Regions from separate parts of the Kovacikia sp. CALU 1929 genome, predicted to be linked through region 2. Evidence: predicted binding sites of a transcription regulator. Region 2 holds the regulator's gene; each other region holds the start of a gene.
What was found. The regulator NtcA, encoded in region 2, controls nitrogen genes in cyanobacteria. The targets are predictions, from matches to a motif close to TTTGTANNNNNNNNTACAAA.
Positions count from the first base shown of each region.

Region 1: AC1S52_RS32450 (DUF3155 domain-containing protein) is a predicted target of NtcA. The motif match lies at 2,870-2,889, and genes of this name have one in related genera.
Region 3: AC1S52_RS05685 (ammonium transporter) is a predicted target of NtcA. The motif match lies at 3,647-3,666, and genes of this name have one in related genera.

Region 1 is NZ_JBXBCF010000118.1:7,743-15,131, reverse strand. It holds gene AC1S52_RS32460 (S-layer homology domain-containing protein) at 1-912, shown strand, start outside; gene AC1S52_RS32455 (sensor histidine kinase) at 1,110-2,522, opposite strand; gene AC1S52_RS32450 (DUF3155 domain-containing protein) at 2,919-3,242, shown strand; gene AC1S52_RS32445 (cofactor assembly of complex C subunit B) at 3,708-4,241, opposite strand; gene AC1S52_RS32440 (PadR family transcriptional regulator) at 4,365-4,754, opposite strand; gene AC1S52_RS32435 (response regulator) at 5,282-5,959, opposite strand; gene AC1S52_RS32430 (DUF3611 family protein) at 6,287-6,862, shown strand; gene AC1S52_RS32425 (calcium-binding protein) at 6,891-7,262, opposite strand.
Region 2 is NZ_JBXBCF010000075.1:158,874-166,262, forward strand. It holds gene AC1S52_RS19190 (low-complexity tail membrane protein) at 1-430, opposite strand, end outside; gene AC1S52_RS19195 (DUF29 domain-containing protein) at 722-1,225, opposite strand; gene AC1S52_RS19200 (hypothetical protein) at 1,400-1,678, opposite strand; gene thrC (threonine synthase) at 2,012-3,136, shown strand; gene fabI (enoyl-ACP reductase FabI) at 3,291-4,085, opposite strand; gene ntcA (global nitrogen regulator NtcA) at 4,899-5,570, shown strand; gene nagA (N-acetylglucosamine-6-phosphate deacetylase) at 5,598-6,752, opposite strand; gene AC1S52_RS19225 (NUDIX domain-containing protein) at 6,842-7,297, shown strand.
Region 3 is NZ_JBXBCF010000055.1:103,907-111,295, forward strand. It holds gene AC1S52_RS05675 (ATP-binding protein) at 1-1,934, opposite strand, end outside; gene AC1S52_RS05680 (hypothetical protein) at 2,813-3,379, shown strand; gene AC1S52_RS05685 (ammonium transporter) at 3,883-5,520, shown strand; gene AC1S52_RS05690 (RNA recognition motif domain-containing protein) at 6,636-6,935, shown strand; gene rpsU (30S ribosomal protein S21) at 7,268-7,389, shown strand, end outside.

The DNA.
Region 1 (7,389 bases), on a different contig from region 2:
CTATCTGCGGGCTTAGATTACGCCAATAATCGACCGATTGACCAGCTACTGGCTTCTAACTTCAATGATGCGGCTCAAATTCCTGGATATGCCCGTCCCGGTGTTGCTGCTGCCACAGAGCGGCAGATCGTAGTTAATTACCCCGATATCAGAACCTTGAACCCGAACCGGGTTGCGACTCGGGCAGAAGTTGCCGCCTCCATTTACCAGGCAATGGTCAGCCAGGGTCTAGCCGCTACGATTCCATCGCCCTACATCGTGGGACAGGCTCCAGTCGCCGTTAGAATTCCGGCGGGAACATCCATTCCTATTGTCTATACCGGAGCAGATCGGCTGATCCTGTCTCAGGAAGAAACCCAACCAATTCCAATCACGCTGAAAGTGGCTCAAAATGTGGTCACTGCTCAGGGGCAGGTGTTGATCCCAGCCGGTAGTGATGTAAATGGACAGTTGGTGGTTACTGACGGAGCCGCTCAATTCACTGCTAATGAAATTGTCTTGCCCAACGGGCAACGGCTTCCAGTTAGCGGCTCTTCGGAGCTAATTAGAAGCTACCTGGTTGTTCGCAAGAACCCCACAACCGGCAAAATCATTGCTGGCACATTAGTCGGTGCGGGTGCGGGTGCTGGAGTTGCGGCTGTGACCGGCGATCGCAAAATTCAAGCATGGGAAGTATTGACGGGGGCAGCGGCTGGAACTCTGGCTGCCACTTTTTTGGGCGGCAGAACGATTGAAGCGATCGCGATTGAACCCAATACCAACCTTTTGCTGACTCTCAATCAGGATTTGGTCATTAGTGGCGATCGTCCACAACCCAGACCCGTTCAACCTGCCACGCCTCTTGCCCCAACACGACAAGAAGCACCGCCGTTTGTCCCGGCTCCCGCAGAGGTCACTCCCCAGAAATTCTAAGGATGGGAATTTAAGCAGGGATTTGCGAAAAAACTTGGAAAGTTTGGTCACTGGTTATTGGTCAATCCGGATTGACCAATAACCAGTGACAATTCCTGCCTGTGACTTTGCTGGCGTGTTGGGTTACTCATCTAAAAATCGCTGTAATTCTCATTCCTGGCAGTCAGTTCAATCTCAAAGTCTTTTTTTAAAAAGCCCTAAGTTTTGAGTGCAGCGGGTAGCTGAACAACGAAGGTGGTTCCCGCCTCAGGGTGTTCTCCGTGGTCTGATAGCCTATTCCGGTGAGATGCCCAGGCAGGGCTAACCACCTGGATTTTTCCATGCATCTGTTCAACCAGGGCATAGGCGATCGCTAACCCTAAACCACTACCAGGAATTTTACTCTGTGCCTGTGCCCCGCGAAACCGACGCTCGAAAATGTGGGGTAAGTCCTGGGCTGAAATTCCTGGTCCCGTATCAGAAATTGAAACCTCTATCCAGGGATGGTCTTCTTCTTTTAAAGCAAGGATACCTGCTTGAACAAGAATTTGCCCCCCGGTTTCAGTGTATTTGAGCGCATTTTCAATCAGATTATTGAGTACTTCTCGCAACGCCTGAGGGTTTGCTTGAACAGGGGGTAGATGGGCAGGAAAATCAGTGTAAATGGTTAAGCTGCGCTCCTCCGCGATCGCCCCTGCCGATGCCAGTAAGGGAGTCAACACCTCGACTACCGAGCAAGGTTCCAGGGACAGCGGTGACCCTGCCAGAACACCAGCACCCGGCAAGAGCGGAATCGCCTCACCCCAGTCCCCAATAGCCGGCGGGAGGGATAGAGGTGTTATTTCAGCTTCATCCATACCCGTAGTAGCTGACTCTAACTGCTGCGATAGTTCCTTCAACCGAGCGGCTTCGCGCACAATACTGGACGCAATTTCACGGTTAGCGTCTCCCGGTACCAGTCGTTTCAGAATTAACTTACTGAAAGTTTGCAGGGCAGTGAGCGAATTGCGGAACTGGTGGAGCAGATTGTCCAAAATGTCGTGCTGCTGTTCCTGAAACAGGTGTTGCTGGCGACGATCCTGATTCAGCCACTGGTAGCGCTGATCCAGGACACAGGCAAGCGCCAGTGTGTTTGCGATCTCATGGATCTGAGATTGTTCCCACTCATTCCATGCCCGATCGCTGCGTTCAGTCACCAGTAACCCCATCACGACTTCTTCATGCATCAGTGGCAAAACCATTTGTCGCTGAGTCACTAAGGTTCCTCGCTGACTTGCCCCTACCTGGTTAGAGGACATGGAAGAAACCTCTAAATCCAGTTCCCCCTCAAAGTCCACCATCGGCTCCAGTGGATGGTTTGCCAGACTGGAAAAGGAAGTAACCGAGTCGGTTAAAAGTCGAGGAGATCTTTCGATACGGGCGATCGCAGGTGGCAACTGAAAAGCACTACTGACCTGCCAATCTGCTGCCGTTTCAGGATACGCCACCACAGGTACCAGTCGTGTTTCAGCCCCTTCCACCAACTCCTGGGTTAAATAGACCACACTCAGCGATGCCCCTAAACCCTGCGTCAAGAGGGCAACTTGAGCACGGCATAGGGCAACAAATTCAGAGCTAGTGGGGATGAACATGCAAAAATAACCCAACCGAGTGAAGCGGAGTATTCGTGTAAACGAGCTAGACCTCAGAAAGTCTGTTTTACCTTGTAGGTTAAAAGAACCGATCTCTATCAGGACACACTCTATATACAAAGATAATTAGCAACGACCCCTTTAGCCAAAACTCTTCCCCCATTCCCAACTCCTATCACCCCTTCCCCATACTCAATGATCCATTTCCCCATCTGCCGGATCCTTTGTGTGATCCCCAGGGTTTATCTCGCAATATTAATTTCCACCCTCAGAAAGATTTAACCTTTGTATCATTGAGTTAAAAGAAGTTGAATTTCCAGTCCCAAATCGATATACTGACGACGTATTTTGTAACTATAACTACACTTGGGTTCTGGAAAAAGGGGGTAAACGGCTTTGGCAAGGAGACGCAAGCGTAAGAGCCGCCGTCGGCAGGAGGGGCGTAGAATTCTTGAGAATGTGCCTCAGTTCAGCATTGAATGTGGTGAAGATAAACCTGTCACCGCTGCGCGCAAGTTTATTCATTCTGAGGGGATTGCTCCGCCAGCTTTACTGCTAGTCAAGCGTAACGAGCATACCACAGACCGGTACTTCTGGGCTGAAAAGGGCTTGTTCGGGGCACAGTATGTTGAGGAAAATCATTTCCTATTTCCCAGTTTGAGACTGTCTGACGATCAGGTTGGAGACCTTCCGGTCGCTACCGTAGTTCGCAGTCATTAGCTTGCTGACTATTGGTATTGATGGAAAGCGACCAAAGTTCTTGTTCCGTCCACATTTGAGCCTATCTCTACAAAGATTTAGGTTTTAGCTTAAACCCCTCCTGATTCTTAATCAGGAGGGGTTTAAGCTATGAACATTAGATAGGCATTTAGGAACGTATCACAATGTTAAGACTTAAGCACTTGCTCAAAAAATAATTAAATATTCTTAAGCTTCTAGCTTGATTGAGCTATTCCAAAAGGCTTGATTTCAACCCAGTCTGCCTTACCCATAATTAACAAAAATTTGATGGGTTGCCCGCTATGCTTAACCCACCCTCTGGATGATTCTGACTCCCTACTTAGGGATGTGCCCCAAAATAAAGTACCCGCTAGGCAAGCTGCTCCACGATGGATTCCCGCCTGCGCGGGAATGACGTTGGGACTTTATTAATTTGCGAGTCCCTTACCGCTTCTGGATAGGCATTTAGCCTGCTGGGGTTAAGGGTAGCGATCGCTGTAGCTCAGCAAGTTCATCCCGGTGAGCTGTCACGGTCACAATACTCGCCCCGCTCTCACTTCCATCCCTAAGCGGCTCAATCTGGAGCAAAACCTTTTCAGCCCGCCCTGCTCTGCGCCAGTAGAACACCCCTGCAACGGGAGAGATAAACACTAGCCCGATCGGCAATGTGCCCGCGTTAGGCAGCAGAATAGATAGCACCAACGCTAGACAAAGCATTCCAACCGCTGTCAACAAAGTCAGAAAAACTGCCAGGAAACGGCTAGGGCGAACAAAACCCTCAAACTCGACCTGACGATCTGCCTCATTCACAGAGGTGATCTCGTAAGCCCGTTTGGCAAAATAATCCTGCAATTGCTCTAGTGTTAACTCTCCCGATTGATCAAACTTCAGTTTTACAATTTGAGTCCGGTCCTTCACCGAGGCTCGAATGAAAAAGAAGAGACCCACCGTTAGCAGCAGGGTAAGCAAAAAAGTAGAAGAGAGAACAGAAGTGTCCATACCGATCGCAAGCACCAGACAAAAAGTACAACTTCAAGTTTAATCAACTCCTGACATCAGGAAAGTTCTTGAAGCTGCACTCCCAGCCTGGAGGCTTGATACAGTCTTTTGAACCCAGACCAATCAGGTGCTCCGGCTAGGAGCTAACCCATTTGAGTGAGGCAAACTGTTATGCTTCCTGACATATTCATACCAAAGCCGAGTCAGGTCTTGAGCTTGCTGGGTAGCGCCAGAGCAAATCTGGTACATACGCCGTGGGCGTCCCCGACCCTCGACTTTTTTCCAGTACCCTTCAATAATTTGCTCATCCTCAAGGAACTTTAAAGCGCTGTAAAGCACCGTATCCGAAAGGCGATAGGTTGGGTACTCATTTTCTAGAAGCTGAATCAGCTCCGTTCCATAGGAGTCTCCCCGAGACAAAACGGAGAGGACATAACACACCGCCAGTTCCTTATTGAGGTAAAAGGGTGGGGGCGCTTGGAAGAATTGGTAAATATCTTCAAACTTCATCATCTTTCCCATCCAGACAACAACAAAAATTCAGTCACTATAGCTGCACCTAACTAGAAGCTAATAGCACTTCACCCTCAACCTAACAGGGGTACCCCAGGATCGACATCAACCGAAAGAATTAAATTATCTTTCTAGCGATAATCCTGCTTGACAAGGGTTTAAGCCTTCGCTACTCAGCTATTTGAGTTCATATCAGGTGAGTGAGAAGTAAGCTTAAAAGCTACATCTCTGAATGTTGGGGCAACAGAAGAGAAACAGGGCTAAAAGCTGCACAATTTGAAGGTTGGGGCAAACCTGAAAAGGTCTAACCGTTTAGCTGTCATCAACAAAGATTCCAGGTTAGCCTAATCTTGAATAAATCATCCACAGCTCAATCCACTAATTCTCGTAACTCAATTCTAGATGCTTCCTGGCAGAATCGTTTATCTAGAGTAAATAAGATTCTATTCTGTCACAAGGGCTTGACAAGCCGATGGGGTGTAACGAGTAGCATTACTATTTGGTTCAAGGAATAACCCTGCAACCGATTAAACTAGTCCTGACCGCAGCGCAACAACGGCTGCCTGAACGCGATCGTCCACCGCCAGTTTGTTCATGATGCCCCGGATGTGGGTTTTAATGGTGTTGGGGCTGAGGTAGAGTACAGCGGCAATTTCAGGATTGCTCTTTCCTTCTACCATGAGTTTGAGAACCTCAAGTTCCCGTTGAGAGAGTTGTCCCGTAAAGGTCGCAGCCGGAGAGGGCGGCTTCAGATGCTCAATCACTCGGCGAGCAATTAGAGGATCTAGATAGGTTGCTCCTTCTTGAGCGGCTGCGATCGCTGCAATCAACCGATCAACATTGGTTCCTTTAATACAATACGCATCTGCACCGCTGGAGAGCGCAGCAATGACCTCGTTCTCGGTGGTGTGGGAGGTTAGCATGACAATCCGAACATCGGGCAGTGCTTCCTTAATTTTCTTGGTAGCTTCGATGCCGTCCATGCGTGGCAAGCCAATATCCATCACCACCACATCAGGCTTTAGCTTCAGCGCCGCTTCTACTCCCAGGTAACCATCAGAAGCCTGCCCTACAACGGTGAGTTGGGGATAGTCTTCCAAAGATTGCTCTAGCCCCAACTGCATCATTGGGTCATCCTCTACGATCAAAATCCGTAGGGAAGGAAGCTCTGGGGCACTATTAGAGGATAGAGTTTGGTCTGACATGAAATGAATAGGAAGTGAATAACTGAAAAAGGCTTTTGAGAAAAATTACCCCTCTATAGCGTTTCCTTTCTGGGGGAGGTACATCTCATCTGTTTGACTCAAGGGTTGTACGGCTATCCATGTACCTTACTGGATTCAAAAACGCTATAAATCAATCTTCTATTGCTAAGTAAAATCTCACAGCCCAACTCTACACAAAATCTGAAGGTTGTGAACCGCAGACTGCTACTTTTTTGCTTCATCCATGCTGGAGTTGCCTACTTATTATGAAGCGAAGAGCGTTACCATGAGAAATTAGCAAGAATAAATCTTTCATATGCCGGGATCATGCTCGACAGACCCAGTTCTTCTTCCGCACCTCCATCCCTCCAGGATATTGCCAAAACCTTTCGTCTAGCAGGATGGTTAGGGTTTTGGTCTCAACTAGTGTTGACGGTTGTTTCGGGCATTATCCTTCTGTTCGCCGGACTCAGCCGCTCCCCCGCAGGTAGCAACCAACCCAGCCCCAGTACTGGCATCGGTGTAGTCGTAACGATCTTCGGGATTGTGGTGCTCCTTTTTAATATGTATTGGGCGCTGTTTCGCTATATCCCGATTGGGCGAAAGTTGAATGGTCCTCCCGCTGGTCGGCCCAAACGACCTGAAACGATCCAGGTTGTGCGGACAGGATTAATTGCCAGCTTAATTGGAATGCTCCTTTCGCTGCTAGGAGCACAGGCAACGGTAGGCTTGCTGGCTGCCAAAGCTTTTAATCAAGGAGTCGGTGGATTTGTCAATGTAGACCCCTCCCGGTTGATTCAGCCGTTGGATATTCTGGTCGTCCAGGCGAGTGTGAATGTGATTTTGGCGCAGTTTTTTGGCATTGGCGCAGCACTCTGGTTATTGAACCGGGTTAGCCGATGATTTAAGCTCAGACGAGCAGCATTAACCCTTAACCAAATTCATAGCCCTGGTTTACCCAGTAATGCCAGTCTGCGATCGCCTGTTGCGTTTCTGCATCTGCATCGGGTGCCTCTAACTGGATCAAGGGCACTGCCAGCGTATCGCCCTCCCAGCTAATCTCCACAAACATTTCCCGTTCGCACTCATCTTCTGATGCCATATCCACCACTTCAACAGTGGCACCTTCCTTTAAGGGAGAAATGCGTCGCTTATGGATGCAGATTGCATTGAAGGGAAATTGCATGGTGTCCTGCAAGTAGTAGTACCAGCCCATTGCCTGCTCTTCCGCTCCATAGGCATCGACCACAATTTCCATTGTGATCCGTTCTTCCCGCTCTGCATCTTGTTCCTGTTTCGGCATAACAAAACTTCCATGCGTTGCTGAATTGTACGCCCAGGTTAACCGTCAAAGCCCCTTTGCAAGGTTGGCATCAATAAACATTATCAACCCCCAACACAAAGGTATGTGAAATTCTGACATCGGTTTT
Region 2 (7,389 bases):
CAAGGAACGCGATCGCTGCCATGAGCAAGCCCAGCAACCGCCAAGCTGGTGGGAAAAGAGCAACCGGGGCAGCCATGGGAGCCACTTTGTAGACTTGATATAGCAGCCCAAATAGCAGAACAGAAACACCCACTGCCAGAATCTGATTGCGCTGAGACTTAAATAAGGTCAGCAATCGTCGCTGGTCTTCCGTAATCTGCTCTGGTTTAACCGCAACGGCTACCAGGCTGAAGATGTAAAACGGACGTTGCCATTGCATCCATAGCACAGGTGCAATCCCGATTGCTCCGACCAGAAGTAGTTCAAGCCATACAGGCAGGACCGGATCACCCACGGCAAAACCAAGCAGACAAATTTCTACCAGGATGGGAACGACTGCCAAACCAGCCAGGTGAATCCACAGATACGGATCAGACCAAAAAGAGCGCATAGCCAAAAACTCAACGGATGAAGCCCATGCCAAGTATAAAACTGTAAGACGAACACCGCGAGTTGATTTTCTTGTATTTCCGTTGCCCTATGGGTCGAGATTGTCTGTAAGGTTATACAGACAGCGGTTACCAGACGAATGACGAAAAAAGAACACCAGATCAACGCATCACCTTACAGCGGTTTTCAGACGAGTGCCACACAGCGAATGCCTGTGCATTCAGACAAAACTAAAGATTTATGTGGCATACACAAATGAAAATGGCTGTAAGTCCAGATTCAGAAGTCCCTATCAATCTTGCTCTTCTGCGAATCCGCTTAATTCACCAGGGTAGAAATGACTGTCTAATATTGCTGTCAGGCTGTAAGGACATTCCGTGGGGAAAGTGCGATGGGGTAAATCAATCTCTCCAACGGCTAGTTCAACCCCTTTCAAATACCCTTTAAAAAGGGCTTCTTCAAGGTATGGCTTGAGACTAGGATTATCTTCAAGCAATTCAGTGATATCCAGGCGTTGAATGCGAAGAGTTGCTAAATAACTACGGCTGCGATATTGAGGTTGGTAGTGCCATTTCAGTAAATGCCCAATCAGAACGCTCAAGCGGTTACGAAGTTCTTGACGTTGCTCCTTACCCAAGGATTCAATTTCCTCGATTAAATTCGGTAAGTCAATCTGCCCCCATTGATGGGTGCGAAGAAGCCTCGCCTGTTCCTGCGTCCAGGCATAGAAGTCAACTTCATAGAGCTTGAGTGTAAGGTAAGGATTTTTGGACTTTTCTGAATTGGTTTCGGGCATATGCCTTAGCTGACTCCAACCACAGCCCTTAATTAGCTCTTAGACTATTCGTAAGTTGCTTGTCCCAGCAATAAAGATAACAAAAAAGCTGAGAACAGACCTCCAGCCTTACAAATGAACCTGGAAATCGATTCTCAAAGCTTTTGACGGAAAAACTTCAACGAAGACAATCGCTTAAACTGAGGCGCGATCGCGGGCCGAATCGACGGTTGGTAACACTTCAGCAGTTTGACGCTGTTCCTTAATGGCTTTTAACTGCTGGAGTAAAGACTCGGTTTCTGCCTGGAGGTTGAGAAACTTCATTTGCTGGTCGAGACGATATTGAGTTTTCATTGCTTCCAGAAGGCGGGATTGCCGGGAATCTGTGGAGGATGCTAATTCAGGAGAGGAAACCAGCACCGTTGCACTGGACATATTGAGTGAACGTTCGGTTGTTAATGTCTGACTAGTCATTTCTACTCACTTACACCACTTTCAATATCTTAACCTAAGCTTCACAAAAAATTGTAATTCATTGTTACAAAACAAACGGTAGAACTGGCTCAGTTTTCAAACTGGTCGATGAGAACTCCTCCTACTGCTGGACTTGGAACCGCTAGGGGATGGGTCGAGGATCGGGGTACACTAAACGTACCTCCCTTCGCCAGACTCAACGCTCAGGTGAATTTGAACATTTCCATCTAAACGCAGAACTCCAAGTTTAGTATGTCTGTTCAACACAGCATTGTAGACGGCAAATGGTGAAATCGAGTTCTTTGTTTCATCTGATCGCTGCTGGAAATCCCCGTGTCTCTAACTCTATCTGCATCCCAGACCTTCCCGACCGATCCCCATTCCCCATCCCCCTCTCCCTCGCAGGGCTGGCATGGGTTGATTGAGTCCTATCGGCAATACTTGCCTGTAACTGAGCAAACGCCAGTGATAACCCTCAATGAGGGCAATACACCATTGATCCCGGTGTCTGCGATCGCTGAGCAAATTGGCAAACAGGTGCGGGTATTCGTTAAGTTTGATGGCTTAAACCCCACCGGCAGCTTCAAGGACCGGGGCATGACGATGGCAATTTCAAAGGCAAAAGAAGCCGGCGCGCAAGCCGTGATCTGCGCCAGTACGGGTAATACCTCTGCTTCTGCTGCTGCCTATGCTGGACGCGCTGGAATGCGTGCCTTCGTGCTGATCCCCGATGGCTATGTCGCAATGGGTAAGCTGGCACAGGCGTTGCTTTATGGTGCTGAAGTTCTAGCGATCAAGGGCAATTTTGACCGGGCACTGGAAATTGTGCGGGAAATGTCTGCGAATTATCCGGTTACCCTGGTTAACTCCGTGAATCCCTATCGGCTTCAGGGGCAGAAGACGGCTGCGTTTGAAGTCGTGGATGTCCTGGGTGATGCTCCTGACTGGCTCTGCATCCCGGTTGGCAATGCCGGGAATATCACTGCTTACTGGATGGGTTTTTGCGAGTACCACCAGGAACAGCGGTGCAGTAAATTGCCGCGTATGATGGGATTTCAGGCAGCCGGTGCCGCCCCCTTGCTGTTGGGCAAGGCGATCGAGCATCCCGAAACCCTGGCAACCGCGATTCGCATTGGCAATCCGGCAAATTGGGAGCGGGCGATCGCGGTTCAAGAAGCTAGCCAGGGCAAGTTCACTGCTGTCACCGATGACGAAATCCTCGATGCCTATCGTCTCCTCGCTTCCCGTGAAGGAATTTTTTGCGAACCGGCAAGTGCCGCCTCTGTGGCTGGGCTGTTGAAAGTCAAAGATCAGGTTCCAGCAGGAGCAACCATCGTTTGTGTTCTGACCGGCAACGGGTTGAAAGACCCAGACTGTGCGATCAAACACAGCCACAGCCAGTTCAAACAGGGCGTTGAGCCGGATTTGAAGTCGGTTGCTGATGCAATGGGGTTTTAAGGAAAGCGATCGCGGGGGTGGTGAGGAGTGAGGGATGAGGAGTTGTTGATTGTTCGTAGAGCCTCCAGACCTCCGAGGTTTTGAAAACCTCGGAGGTCTTAGCCTGACGAGTTAACATCTCTATCTTTCAACCCGCAACTCTCAACTTTCTGTTTCACGCCTCCCCTTTACCCTCACTCATTCCCATAATTTCGTAGCCTGCATCAACGTAAATAATTTGCCCTGTGATCCCGCTTGAAAGGTCACTGCACAAAAAAGCGGCAGTATTGCCAACTTCAGTTTGAGTCACGGTGCGGCGCAGGGGAGCAACCTGTTCAACATGGTGAATCATGTCAAGGATGCCGCCAACCGCAGAAGATGCCAGAGTCCGGATGGGTCCAGCGGAGATGGCATTAACTCGGATATTTTGGGGACCTAGTTCTGATGCCAGATAGCGCACATTCATTTCCAGAGCTGCTTTTGCAATCCCCATCACGTTGTAATTGGGGATGACCTTGACTCCTCCCAGGTAAGTGAGCGTGACCACACTGCCCCCTGCCGTCATTAGCGGTTGAGCAGCGGAGCATAGCTTGATCAATGAATAAGCGCTAATGTCCAGGGCGGCTGCAAATCCGGCGCGCGAGGTATTAGCAAAACTGCCTGTCAAATCTTCTTTGTTAGCAAAGGCAAGGCAGTGAATCAGAATATCGAGCTGTCCCCACTTGTCTTTGACGGTTTCAAAGGTTGATTGAATTTGCTCGTCGTCCTGAACATTGCAGGGAAGAAACAGAGAGGGCTGTACTGGCTCTACCAGATCCGCAATCTTTTTAACGCGGCGTTCCTCATCAGGCAGATAAGTTATTCCAATCTTTGCTCCTGCTTGATGGAGCTGTTGGGCAATGCCCCAGGCGATGGAACGATTGTTAGCGATACCAGTAACCAGGGCGTTTTTTCCAGTCAAATTCAGCATAACTCTCAATCTGTAGGTAAGTGGTGAGGTGTCAGGTGTCAGGCTTCGACGTGAGCTTCGACGTGAGCGCTCAGCCGAACAGTGTCAGGTGTTGGGCGTTAGGTGCCTTTATTCTTTTTCGCTTCGTGGACTGCTCTATAGAGAATACTCAAAGATGGGGTATATCGGATAGCAAAGGTGTGCAACATAATAGGGAAATGACGTTTCCCGTCTAAACTGTGGTTGACCTTATAGATGCGCTCGAATCCTTGACTCCCTGGATTAGGGCATTCCCACTTGATTGAGAATGGTGATACAGCGGTTCTCATGCTGATGCGGTACAAGCTGGTGGTTTGTTATGAGTCATTAGTCCCTTGGGGGCAACCAATGACCAATGATCAAGAACGACCAAAAACGTACTTCACAAAGTTGAGAATTGCTATATCGCGTTTTTAAGAACAGTATTTGGCAGAAGAAACGCCAGTATCAAATTAATTAACTGTGGTGATAGCGTTTTTGAATTCAATGAAGTAATGGATAGCCGTAGAATCCTTGAGTCAAACAGATGAGATGTACCTCACCCAGAAAGGAAACGCTATAAGATGTTCTTAAACCATCTGGATTGGAGTTCAGGTGGTGCAAGTCCGAGTTAAATTTAAGCCTTTTTAGACAGCGAAGGGTTAAGGCAGTAGTCCAATATGTAACATCAGGCACAAAAACCTGCGGTGTAGTAAGTTTAAGTGTTCTAAGTTACAGATCTATCATTAGGTTCACTTAACTTAGGGCTGTACCTATTAGTTAACCGGGTAATCTTTTGGGTAGCAGGTAGGGTATATGGTTGTGATGCAAGATAAACCATTGGCATCTGTATTCCGCCAGATGGGGGGCGGGGCTTTTCCACCCGTTGTTGAAACGTTTGAACGGGGTAAAACAATTTTTTTCCCAGGAGATCCAGCCGAGCGTGTCTACTTTCTTCTTAAAGGGGCAGTCAAGCTATCCAGGGTTTACGAGGCGGGAGAAGAAATTACGGTCGCATTACTGCGAGAGAATAGCGTCTTTGGAGTTCTTTCACTGATCACCGGGCACAAGTCCGATCGCTTTTATCATGCCGTTGCATTTACCCCGGTTGAATTGCTCTCAGTCCCAATTGAACAAGTTGAAAAAGCACTGAAGGATAATCCTGATCTATCGATGGTTTTCCTGCGAGGGCTATCGTCCCGGATCTTACAGACTGAAATGATGATTGAAACCCTGGCTCACCGGGATATGGGTTCTCGGCTGGTCAGTTTTTTGCTGATCCTATGCCGTGATTTTGGGGTGCCCAGCAGTGATGGGATCACGATTGACCTGAAGTTGTCTCACCAGGCGATCGCGGAAGCAATTGGCTCCACCCGCGTTACCGTCACTCGCTTGCTTGGAGATCTACGCCAGGACAAAATGATCTCCATCCACAAAAAGAAAATAACTGTTCACAATCCAGTGACGTTAAGCCAGCAGTTTACTTGAGGAGGAGAGGAGAGGAGTTTGTACCCCTTACTCCTTTCCCCTCACTTCCCTCTCCAACCTGTTCCAGGTCAGTTCACCATCAGAGGTAAGATGCCATCGGAGAAGGTGGGCGGGTTGACCAATGTGGTTAGCCGACAGCCCGATCGCCTGACGGGGAGAACAAGTTACCAGGGCGATCGCTTGCTCCACGCTGCAAAGCCCCCATCTAACTAGATTTTGTGCGCCGGTGAGTAGGGGGAGGGTGGTTCCAGACAGGGTGCCATCGGGGAGTCGTGCTGTGCCTTCGTGAACCTCAATCTGGCGGGTATCCCAGGGATAGGTGCCATCGGGGAGTCCCAGGGGAGACAGGGCATCGCTGACTAAAAATATTCCCTGTTCGTAATTGCTTGCTTTGAGCAAAATATCCATCATGGTGGGGGAAACGTGCTCACCATCAGCAATCAGCCCGCAGTAAACGTTGGGGTTGGTGATGGCGGCTCCCAACAGTCCAGGTTCCCGGTGGTGCAGAGCTGGCATGGCGTTAAAAGCATGGGTGACCATAGTGGCTCCCATGCTAAACGCTCGTTGAGCCTGGGTTGCCCTTGCCAGAGAATGTCCCAGGCTGATGGTAATCCCCAAAGACTGGAGATAGGGAATGACCTTGTCGGTCTGATCCAGTTCAGGTGCCAGAGTCATGACCTTAACAAGGCTGGCATAGTCTCCCAGAACTCGTTTGACGTTCTCTAAAGTCAGGGGTAACAAATGTTCTTCGGGGTGTGCCCCTCGTTTCTGAGGATTGAGGAACGGACCTTCCAGGTGAACACCGAGCACTTGAGCAAATTTTGTCTGGTGACACTGGTGAAGGGTGGCAAGCGATCGCTGAATATTCTCGACTGAGGTAGTCACAATCGTTGGTAGAAACCCATCAACCCCCTGGTGCCAGAGAAACTCGCTAATATCCTTGATCTGGGTGCAATGGTCAGGATTGAGGTCAGGAAATGCCAGCCCTAGCGCTCCATTGATCTGGAGATCAACCCCTCCCAGGGAAACCCAATCACCCTCAACATCCAGAGAAGCTGTATTTTCAGGATGGGATAGCAGGGTTGGGGCGATCGCTTCAACCACTCCTTCACGAATTAAGATGTGCTGTAAGCCGTCCTGCCCAACAATGCGGGAATTTTTCAGAATCAAATTCTCAACCATGACACCTGACACCTGACACCTAACACCTTCATTTTCACCGCTTGTGTTCTAATCTTGAAATTGAATCGTACTGACTGGAGAAATAGGGTTTGCAAGTCCAATCGGGGTTAAAACGCGGCAAAGATTACATTGGGGTAGGGGTAGGGGCAGTTATTTTTGAAAACGGACAAATTCTCCTGATTGAGCGTTTGGTGCCACCAGAAGCCGGATATTGGGCGATTCAAGGAGGTGCCGTTGAGTTTGGCGAGACGATTGAAGCGGCAATCAAGCGGGAAGTTAAAGAAGAACTTGGGGTTGAAAGCGAAGTCGTGACACTGCTAGGAGTCACCGACCACATTTTGCCCGATGAAGAAGTTCACTGGGTTGCTCCTGTATTTCTGGTGAAGATTACAGCAGGTACGCCTCAAAATGTAGAAAGCCACAAACACCGAGACTTACGCTGGTTCTCACTCAATGACTTGCCCGATCAGATCACCCTGACAACCCGCTATGCGGTAGAGTTCCTGAAGAGCTACGATAGCAGGAAACAGGGAGTGGAGAGTTGAAAGTAGAGAGTTGGGGCGATAATCGGTAATGGGCGAAACAGTTACCTGACATCAAAAACCATCACCTTACATTCACAGTCCACTGACTACTG
Region 3 (7,389 bases), on a different contig from region 2:
GCCTGCGGACGGGCGGGGTTGGGAATTGCCATACAAAACTGAAAGGTTAGACCTTGTATGAGTTGGCGATAAACATCGGGCAGGCTTGAGATAGGAATCACCAGTCCCTGAATCGGTGGCAAAGTCCTGGTATATTCACAACGAATCAGACAGGTTTGCTGTTCCAGGTCATAAACATCCGTATTGCAACACTCCACATCCAAAACGGTTGCCAGTTCCTCTACAGCCGCTTGCAAAATCTGCTCTTCATCCAGGCTATCGCGCACCTTCTCGATAATTCGCTTGAGTAAAGCGTCGTAGTCTAAAGCCTGTTGAATCTCTAAAAACTTCTGAGATAAGGTAGTTGACATCATTCTGAAGTTGCGCACCAGCAATGCCACTTCAGTCACCTGGCTATCCGTCCAATCAATTGGTTCTCCTGATAGCAGTTTACTGGGCAAGTTTGTTGTCACCAATGCCAGTTGGGATAGGGGACGGACTAACTGACGACTGATCAATACTGAAAAGAGGAGTGCCAGCAATGCGATCGCCAGTACAATTGCCAGATTACGAGTAAAGATGCTTTGGATATAGCGGACATTCGGTGTGGCAGAATCTTCTACCATCAATGTCCAGGGTAAGCCCGGTGCAACGGGTGTTTCCTGCACAAAGAAAGACTTCATCCAACGCACCATCATCAGGCGGCTGCCCTTAGTCGGAAACCACTGGTAAGTCTGGTGGGACAGGGGGTAAATAGTCCCTTCCTGTTGAAGATCAAGCCATTGCCCAGGCGTGCGTTCAGTTTGAGTGCTGAGAACCACTGAATGATTGCGCCCAATTAGCGTAACCTCTACTCCCTGGTCTTTAGCATTGGTTGCCAGTAAAGCGCTAATACGGGTCAACTCGATTTCACTAACGACAAAGCCGAGAAGGTTTCCATTCTGGACAATGGGGACATTCAAAATGATGCGGGAAGGTTTCTGCTCTCCCTTGATCACATTGGACAGCGTTGGCTCCAGGGTGTTTCTGGCAGTTTCTAGATAGGGCTGATTGGCAGGATTGGCGATCGCCCCGGTCTCTCCAGGCGGACTACTCAAAAAGGGTTGCCCATTCCCATCACTGATCGTCAAACTAACCAGATCTGGTAGCATCTGCTGAGACAGCGCCATGTGTTGAGTTAAGTGGCTGTCTTGGGTTACCCCCCCAGCCGCGACAATCTGAGCCAACTCATTTACCGCCTGGAATTGCTGCTGATACCAGTACCGTACTTCAGCTAAGGCATAGGCAGTTGAGCGGCTGAGTTCTACCTGAGCCGTTGTTCTGATGCCATCAACGACCCCCCGGCTTGCTAAAACAATTAATAGCAATGAAGGTAAAAAAACAAAGGCAACGAGCAAATTAAACAGCGTTTGTTGGAAGGAGAGCGTGTTAATTGCCCTGGGGCGCCCCAACCAACGATGAACTGGCAAATGCGTCAGCACCAGACTTGCAATCAATGCGTTGAAAATGCCATTCACTGGCTGCTTCAACATAATAATTTGTGCCTGCTCCGGATCCATTTGGAGCACGAGTGCATAAAACAGCCAGACAAGCGGCATCCCGATCAAAAGCCAGAAAATGCCATCCAATAAGACAATGTTCTGGCGATAGCGGTGAAAAAACCACCCAACAAACAGCGCTTCACAGGTAAAGGTAATGATCGTATAGGGATGATTCCAGAGAAAATAGGTGCAACTAGCTGCAACAAACCCTGCCAGCGTTCCCCATCTGACCCCATACAGGCAAACCACAAACCATACGGCGATCGAGCCAAAGATGAAATCAATATCAAAAAACAATGTCCAGCGGGTCAGGTTGCCCACATAACCAGCAACCAGTAGCAGCAATAATCCCAGAGCAGATCGATGCCAAAGGTGCGATCGAAATAACTTCATCCGCTGCTGCTTCAGTCCCATATCTGCGGTTTTCTTTATTTGAACGTATTCCTCGCCAGTTTCATTAGCCTGCCTTACCTAACCACCCCATCCCTGCTTTAAATTTTTGTGGTTACTTGATCTGAGAACCCAGTATTGGCTTCACAGCCAATTGCTATAGAAATCTGGATTAGCCCTCATCTAAGTGGAGAAGTTGGAGATTTTCCCAGAAAAAACTACGGGTTTCTAAGTTAGTGAGGTTTAAATCGAAGCCCGAAATTTTGTAGGAGCGAAACGTTTGGGCAAAAAACAATTCAGCCCCATTAGATTATCTTTCAAATACTTCGCTCTATGGGGAATTATCACGGTTATTTAATCTGTACTCCTTAGTGAATTTGGGGAAGATTCTCAACTAGTCCGCTGCCTGCGATCGCTCCAATGCGCTTGGATAAAATGATCCAGTCGATGCAGGGTAACTCGCGCTGAAGAATCCACACCAAAAGCCATCCTTCCAAAACCTCTCCGGAGTCAGTCTTGGATTGAGCTTAGTCCTGAGCTAGGCAATGACAGTTCTCCGGATAAATTCTATCAATCGCGAGTATGCCCAGATATCCATATATCCCCCTATCGAGCAGTTGAGGGTCTCTCACAACTCTACATCTCAATCCTAAAACCTCACCAACTTAGAAACCCATAGCTTTTTCTGAGAAAAATCTCCGGCTCTCAACCAGGATTGAGGTTTAAAGCTGGATTTTTCGCATAACAGTAAAAGCGCTCATTCCTATCATCCGGTGGGTTTGAGACAACCTCATAGTTGAATCGAAGTCAAATTTCCCTGACAAAACAGAAAGAATTTGACGCTCCGAAGGTTCAAGTATCGATAAAATAGTATTAGAAGTTACAGAATTAAAAAGTATTTTATGTATTTTCTTAATCAAAAAACAAGCATTGGACGGCAACGGGGAATCATCGGAGTTTTTCCGTGTCTCGAAGCGGCGGGGCAAGCACTCGACCAACTGGTTTTTTCGGGATTTCCTTTAGCCCAAGTTTTTTTAGTTGGCAATCATGATTTAAATGCGGAGCAGTCTCTGGGGGGTTCTCAAGCCAGGGAACTGCTGCACCAGGTGCCCTTGCATGACATCACAAGGAACAGAGGGGGCTTTAGGCAAGCTTTACTGAAAGGTAGCCTTGCTGGCAGCTTAGGCGGGGTCTTACTGGGCTTAGGGTTGGCACTGCTATCTGGTGCAGGAGCGGCAGTGGTGGGAGTTGAGCTTGCCGCTGTCCTGTTAAGTGGAGGTGCATTTGCCGCAACGGGTGGGCTAGTTGGGGCATTAGTCAGCCTCGGCATTACTGAAAATGAGGCAAAACAATACGCCATTCAAATTTCTAAGGGAAACTACCTGCTAATTGTGGCAGGCACAAGGGCAGATATTTTTCGCGCTGAACACATTCTCCATGCGAGAGGGATTCATCAACAGAGTTGCTAGGGCTCCGTCAGTGAAGTAAACTTTTCCCATAAAGCTCTAGATAAAAAATAAGCCCCCAGGAGGTCTTTGGGGGCTTTCGCTTAAGGAGTGATGAAGCGGAATGGTATTAATGTACTATTTCGATAGCTTTCTGTCAATTACTCCTGGAAATCTTTTTACACAATGTTTGCTAAGTAAAATTCCTTTTGGAGAGAGTAAAGTTTTTTTGCTACCCCAGTCAGGTTGGTTGACCTGCTACGTAAGCGTGGTATAAGGGGTAAGAAATTTTGTGTATTCTTCGATACAGAAGTGTATTCGCCAGAATTGCTGGAATCTTTAGATACTTACACTCTGTATTCTTCCCAGTACCCCAGGGTTAAACTTACTGAGACTGATTGAGTCAATTTCCTCTCATCCCTCTCGGAGCCTTAAACCCCAGGCTGGTTTGGGTACTTGGTCGGGTCGTTTATTGTGGAATGCCCCCATCGCCAATTGAAACATTCGTTCACTGAGGACTGTCCGGAATGATGTCTAAACTGATGCTCAAGAAGCCGTCTAAGCGCAGGAAGCGGAAATCTTCTCTGCGGCTTGACCGCTTAAACCTGAAGCTTGATGGCTTGAAGTGGAATAACCAATGGCTTAACCCTAATTGGTATGCCAAGAAGCTTTCTCCTACCTGGCAAGCCTGTATCCCTCTGGCTTTCTTGATTGTTTTGGGGTGGGGGTTTGCTTCAACTGCCCAAACTACTCCGCCAACGCTTGAAAGCCTTGCAACTGAAACTCAAACCCTAAAGGTCGGACTCGATACCATGTGGGTTCTGGTGGCAGGGATGCTGGTTTTCTTCATGAATGCTGGTTTCGGCATGTTGGAGACGGGCTTCTGTCGCCAGAAGAACGCAGTTAACGTTCTATCCAAGAACCTGATTGTGTTTGCCCTTTCAACGATCGCTTTCTGGGCGATCGGCTTTGGGCTAATGTTCAGCGATGGCAATAGTTTTGTTGGCATCGGTGGCTTTTTCCTGGCGGGTGCCGATAACAGCCCGGCAACCGGGGAAGCTTACCAGGGGATTTTTAGTGCGATTAGCTGGGCAGGGGTGCCGCTGCTGGCGAAGTTCTTCTTCCAACTGGTGTTTGCTGGAACCGCTGCCACCATCGTGTCGGGGGCAGTGGCAGAGCGGGTTAAATTTGTTGACTTTCTGATTTTCAGCCTGCTGCTGGTAGGGATTGCCTATCCCATTACGGGTCACTGGATCTGGGGTGGTGGCTGGCTAGCTGCCTTTGGTTTCTGGGATTTTGCTGGCTCCACGGTGGTTCACTCCGTTGGTGGCTGGGCGGCACTAATGGGCGCTGCCTTTCTCGGTCCCCGGCTTGGCAAGTACAATGCTGACGGTTCACCCAATGCTTTGCCTGCTCACAACATGAGTATCGCCACGCTGGGTTGTCTGATTCTCTGGTTAGGCTGGTTTGGCTTTAACCCTGGTTCAACAATGTCCGTGGGTGATGGTTCTTTAATCGCTCACACTGCTACCACTACCAATATTGCCGCCGCTTTTGGTGGAGTTGCCGCTACGATCACTGCCTGGTTGGTGCTGGGTAAGCCCGACCTGTCCATGATTATTAACGGCGTACTGGCAGGGTTGGTAGCAATCACCGCTCCTACTGCATTTGTCAACGTTGGATCGGCTGCCATCATTGGGATTGTGGCTGGTATCTTAATTGTCTTCTCAGTCGCATTCTTCGACCGGATCAAGATTGATGACCCTGTGGGTGCTACCTCTGTCCACCTGGTTTGTGGGATCTGGGGTACGCTGTCAGTTGGTTTGTTTGCCGTTGGTGGCAGCGAAGCGGCTGGCGCTCTATATGCTCCTGGTCTTGGACCAACCGCTGGACTGTTCATGGGTGGTGGCTTTAGTCAGCTTTGGATTCAGTTCGTTGGTGTTATGGCAGTTGGCGGAATGACCGTCTTGCTGTCCAGCATCTTCTGGGCGGCGCTGAAGGCAATTTTGGGTATCCGGGTTAGTGAAGAAGAGGAAATCATTGGTCTGGATATTGGCGAACATGGCATGGAAGCCTATGCTGGGTTTGTTAAGGAAGCAACGGGTCTGCCCGCAGGCACCACTGGCATCGAAAGCTCCAGTGGTGTGGCAGGCAGCCACTATTAAATGGTTGTTGGTTGTTAATTGTTAGAGGTTCGGTTCTCTTAACTCAATTTCTACTAACGTTTGCAGCCAAGAACTGATAACTTAATCAATCTGAGCGGTGGGAGAAGGACGATGACTTTCTCCCACCGTTTTTTAAGGCAACAAATGGTAGGTGGTAAGGGATGAGGTATAGCCATAGCCACCTGATTTAGGACGGGGTGCAGGGGTGGAACCCCTAGCTGGAGAAGTGCCCCCACGCCCCCTTTAACCCCAATGTACTAAGCAACCTGGCGATAGCTATATCAAGGAAATGAGGGGAGGTGATAGCTGACGCAACTGCACATCCTGAGCCTAAATAAGGGAGACCTGCCCATATTGGAGACTCGTCGGTCAGGCGATCGCGGGTTCAAGCTTACCTGGCTCTACTGCGTTTGCCCAAAACAGACCCCTAATGGATTGGGGCGTAAGTTTGACAACTTACTAGTTAAGCTTGAAGAAACTGACAACGGTGCCCACTTTAGCAGAGCCGCCGGTTTCTTAGAACGCATTTCTAGGATTGCGAAAAAACGGAACTTGTGTACTTTAATTAGTAGCCATAATCCGAATTCATCGCTTAAGGTTCTGTTGGGCACCTTATGAATCGCGGACTATTAGAACGTTTTGTTAAACAGCATCCTGGCACAGCACAGAAAAAGGTATCGAGTGGCTAGCTCTCTTGCTGTGGTAGGAGAACCAGGAGAATGAAAGCAGTTGCAATTGTTGATACATCTATCAGTCTACAGTGATTCTATTTAGGCTGTGAACAAGGATTTTATACGAACTCTTTCTTGTTTACAAAGCCTTTTAATTTCATAAATGATTGAAATCACTATGGCACTCCTGTTTCGATTGTGAGAAAGCATTCCCTAGAGAGACTGGCTCACACAGCTAGCTATTATCACAGGTTGTTTAGAACTGCTATATGTAGATGAAACATCTTAGATCAGCATTGGTATCGTAAACCTTGATTAATTTTTCCTGGGATAGCTAGTCCTGTGTTACAGTCTTTGTAAGGCTTATTTTCGGCTGTGTAATTCGTTTTACAAGCGTTTCTCCGAATCTAACTCTCCATCTCTTCTGATTCTGGAGAAATTCATATGTCGATTTATGTTGGGAATTTATCCTACGAAGTTACGCAGGATGATCTGACCCAAACCTTTGCAGTATACGGTTCGGTCAAACGGGTTCAGTTGCCTACTGACCGAGAAACCGGGCGTTTCCGGGGCTTTGCTTTTGTTGAAATGGGCACAGAAGCTGAGGAAGACGCAGCCATTGAAGCCCTTAATGGTGCTGAATGGATGGGACGGGACCTCAAGGTCAATAAAGCGAAGCCCCGCGAAGAAAGAGGTTCTTCTGGCGGTGGTTGGGGAAATAGAGGTGGCTCTAACCGTTACTAGACTTTAAGTCTGAGGAGCAAGTGCCAACCTTAGTCAGAATTCAACAGCCCAAACTCTGTGATCCCAGGTTGCCGTAGCAAAAGGGCGATCGCTGCGGAGTAGATAATCTGTTTTATCTACAAAGTTTGGTATTGATTTTTGACTACTCTAGCATTGACGAATGGAAATCTGGAGACCCTTTCATCCTCAACATCAGCACGATTTGAACAGGAGTACTGGACTGATGCCGCAAAGCATGAGCGGTTGAGACACGGCCCTAACTATCCGCACTTAGTTGCTGATGGCTTGCTTGCGTTTGATTGGGATTTATTCAGCTTGTTTAAGGAGATTCGATGACCCAAATCGTTCCTGGTGAAAATGAAGGAATTGAGTCAGCACTGCGTAGATTTAAGCGCGAGGTTTCTAAAGCAGGCATTTTTCCAGATATGAGGAAACATCGCCACTTTGAAACCCC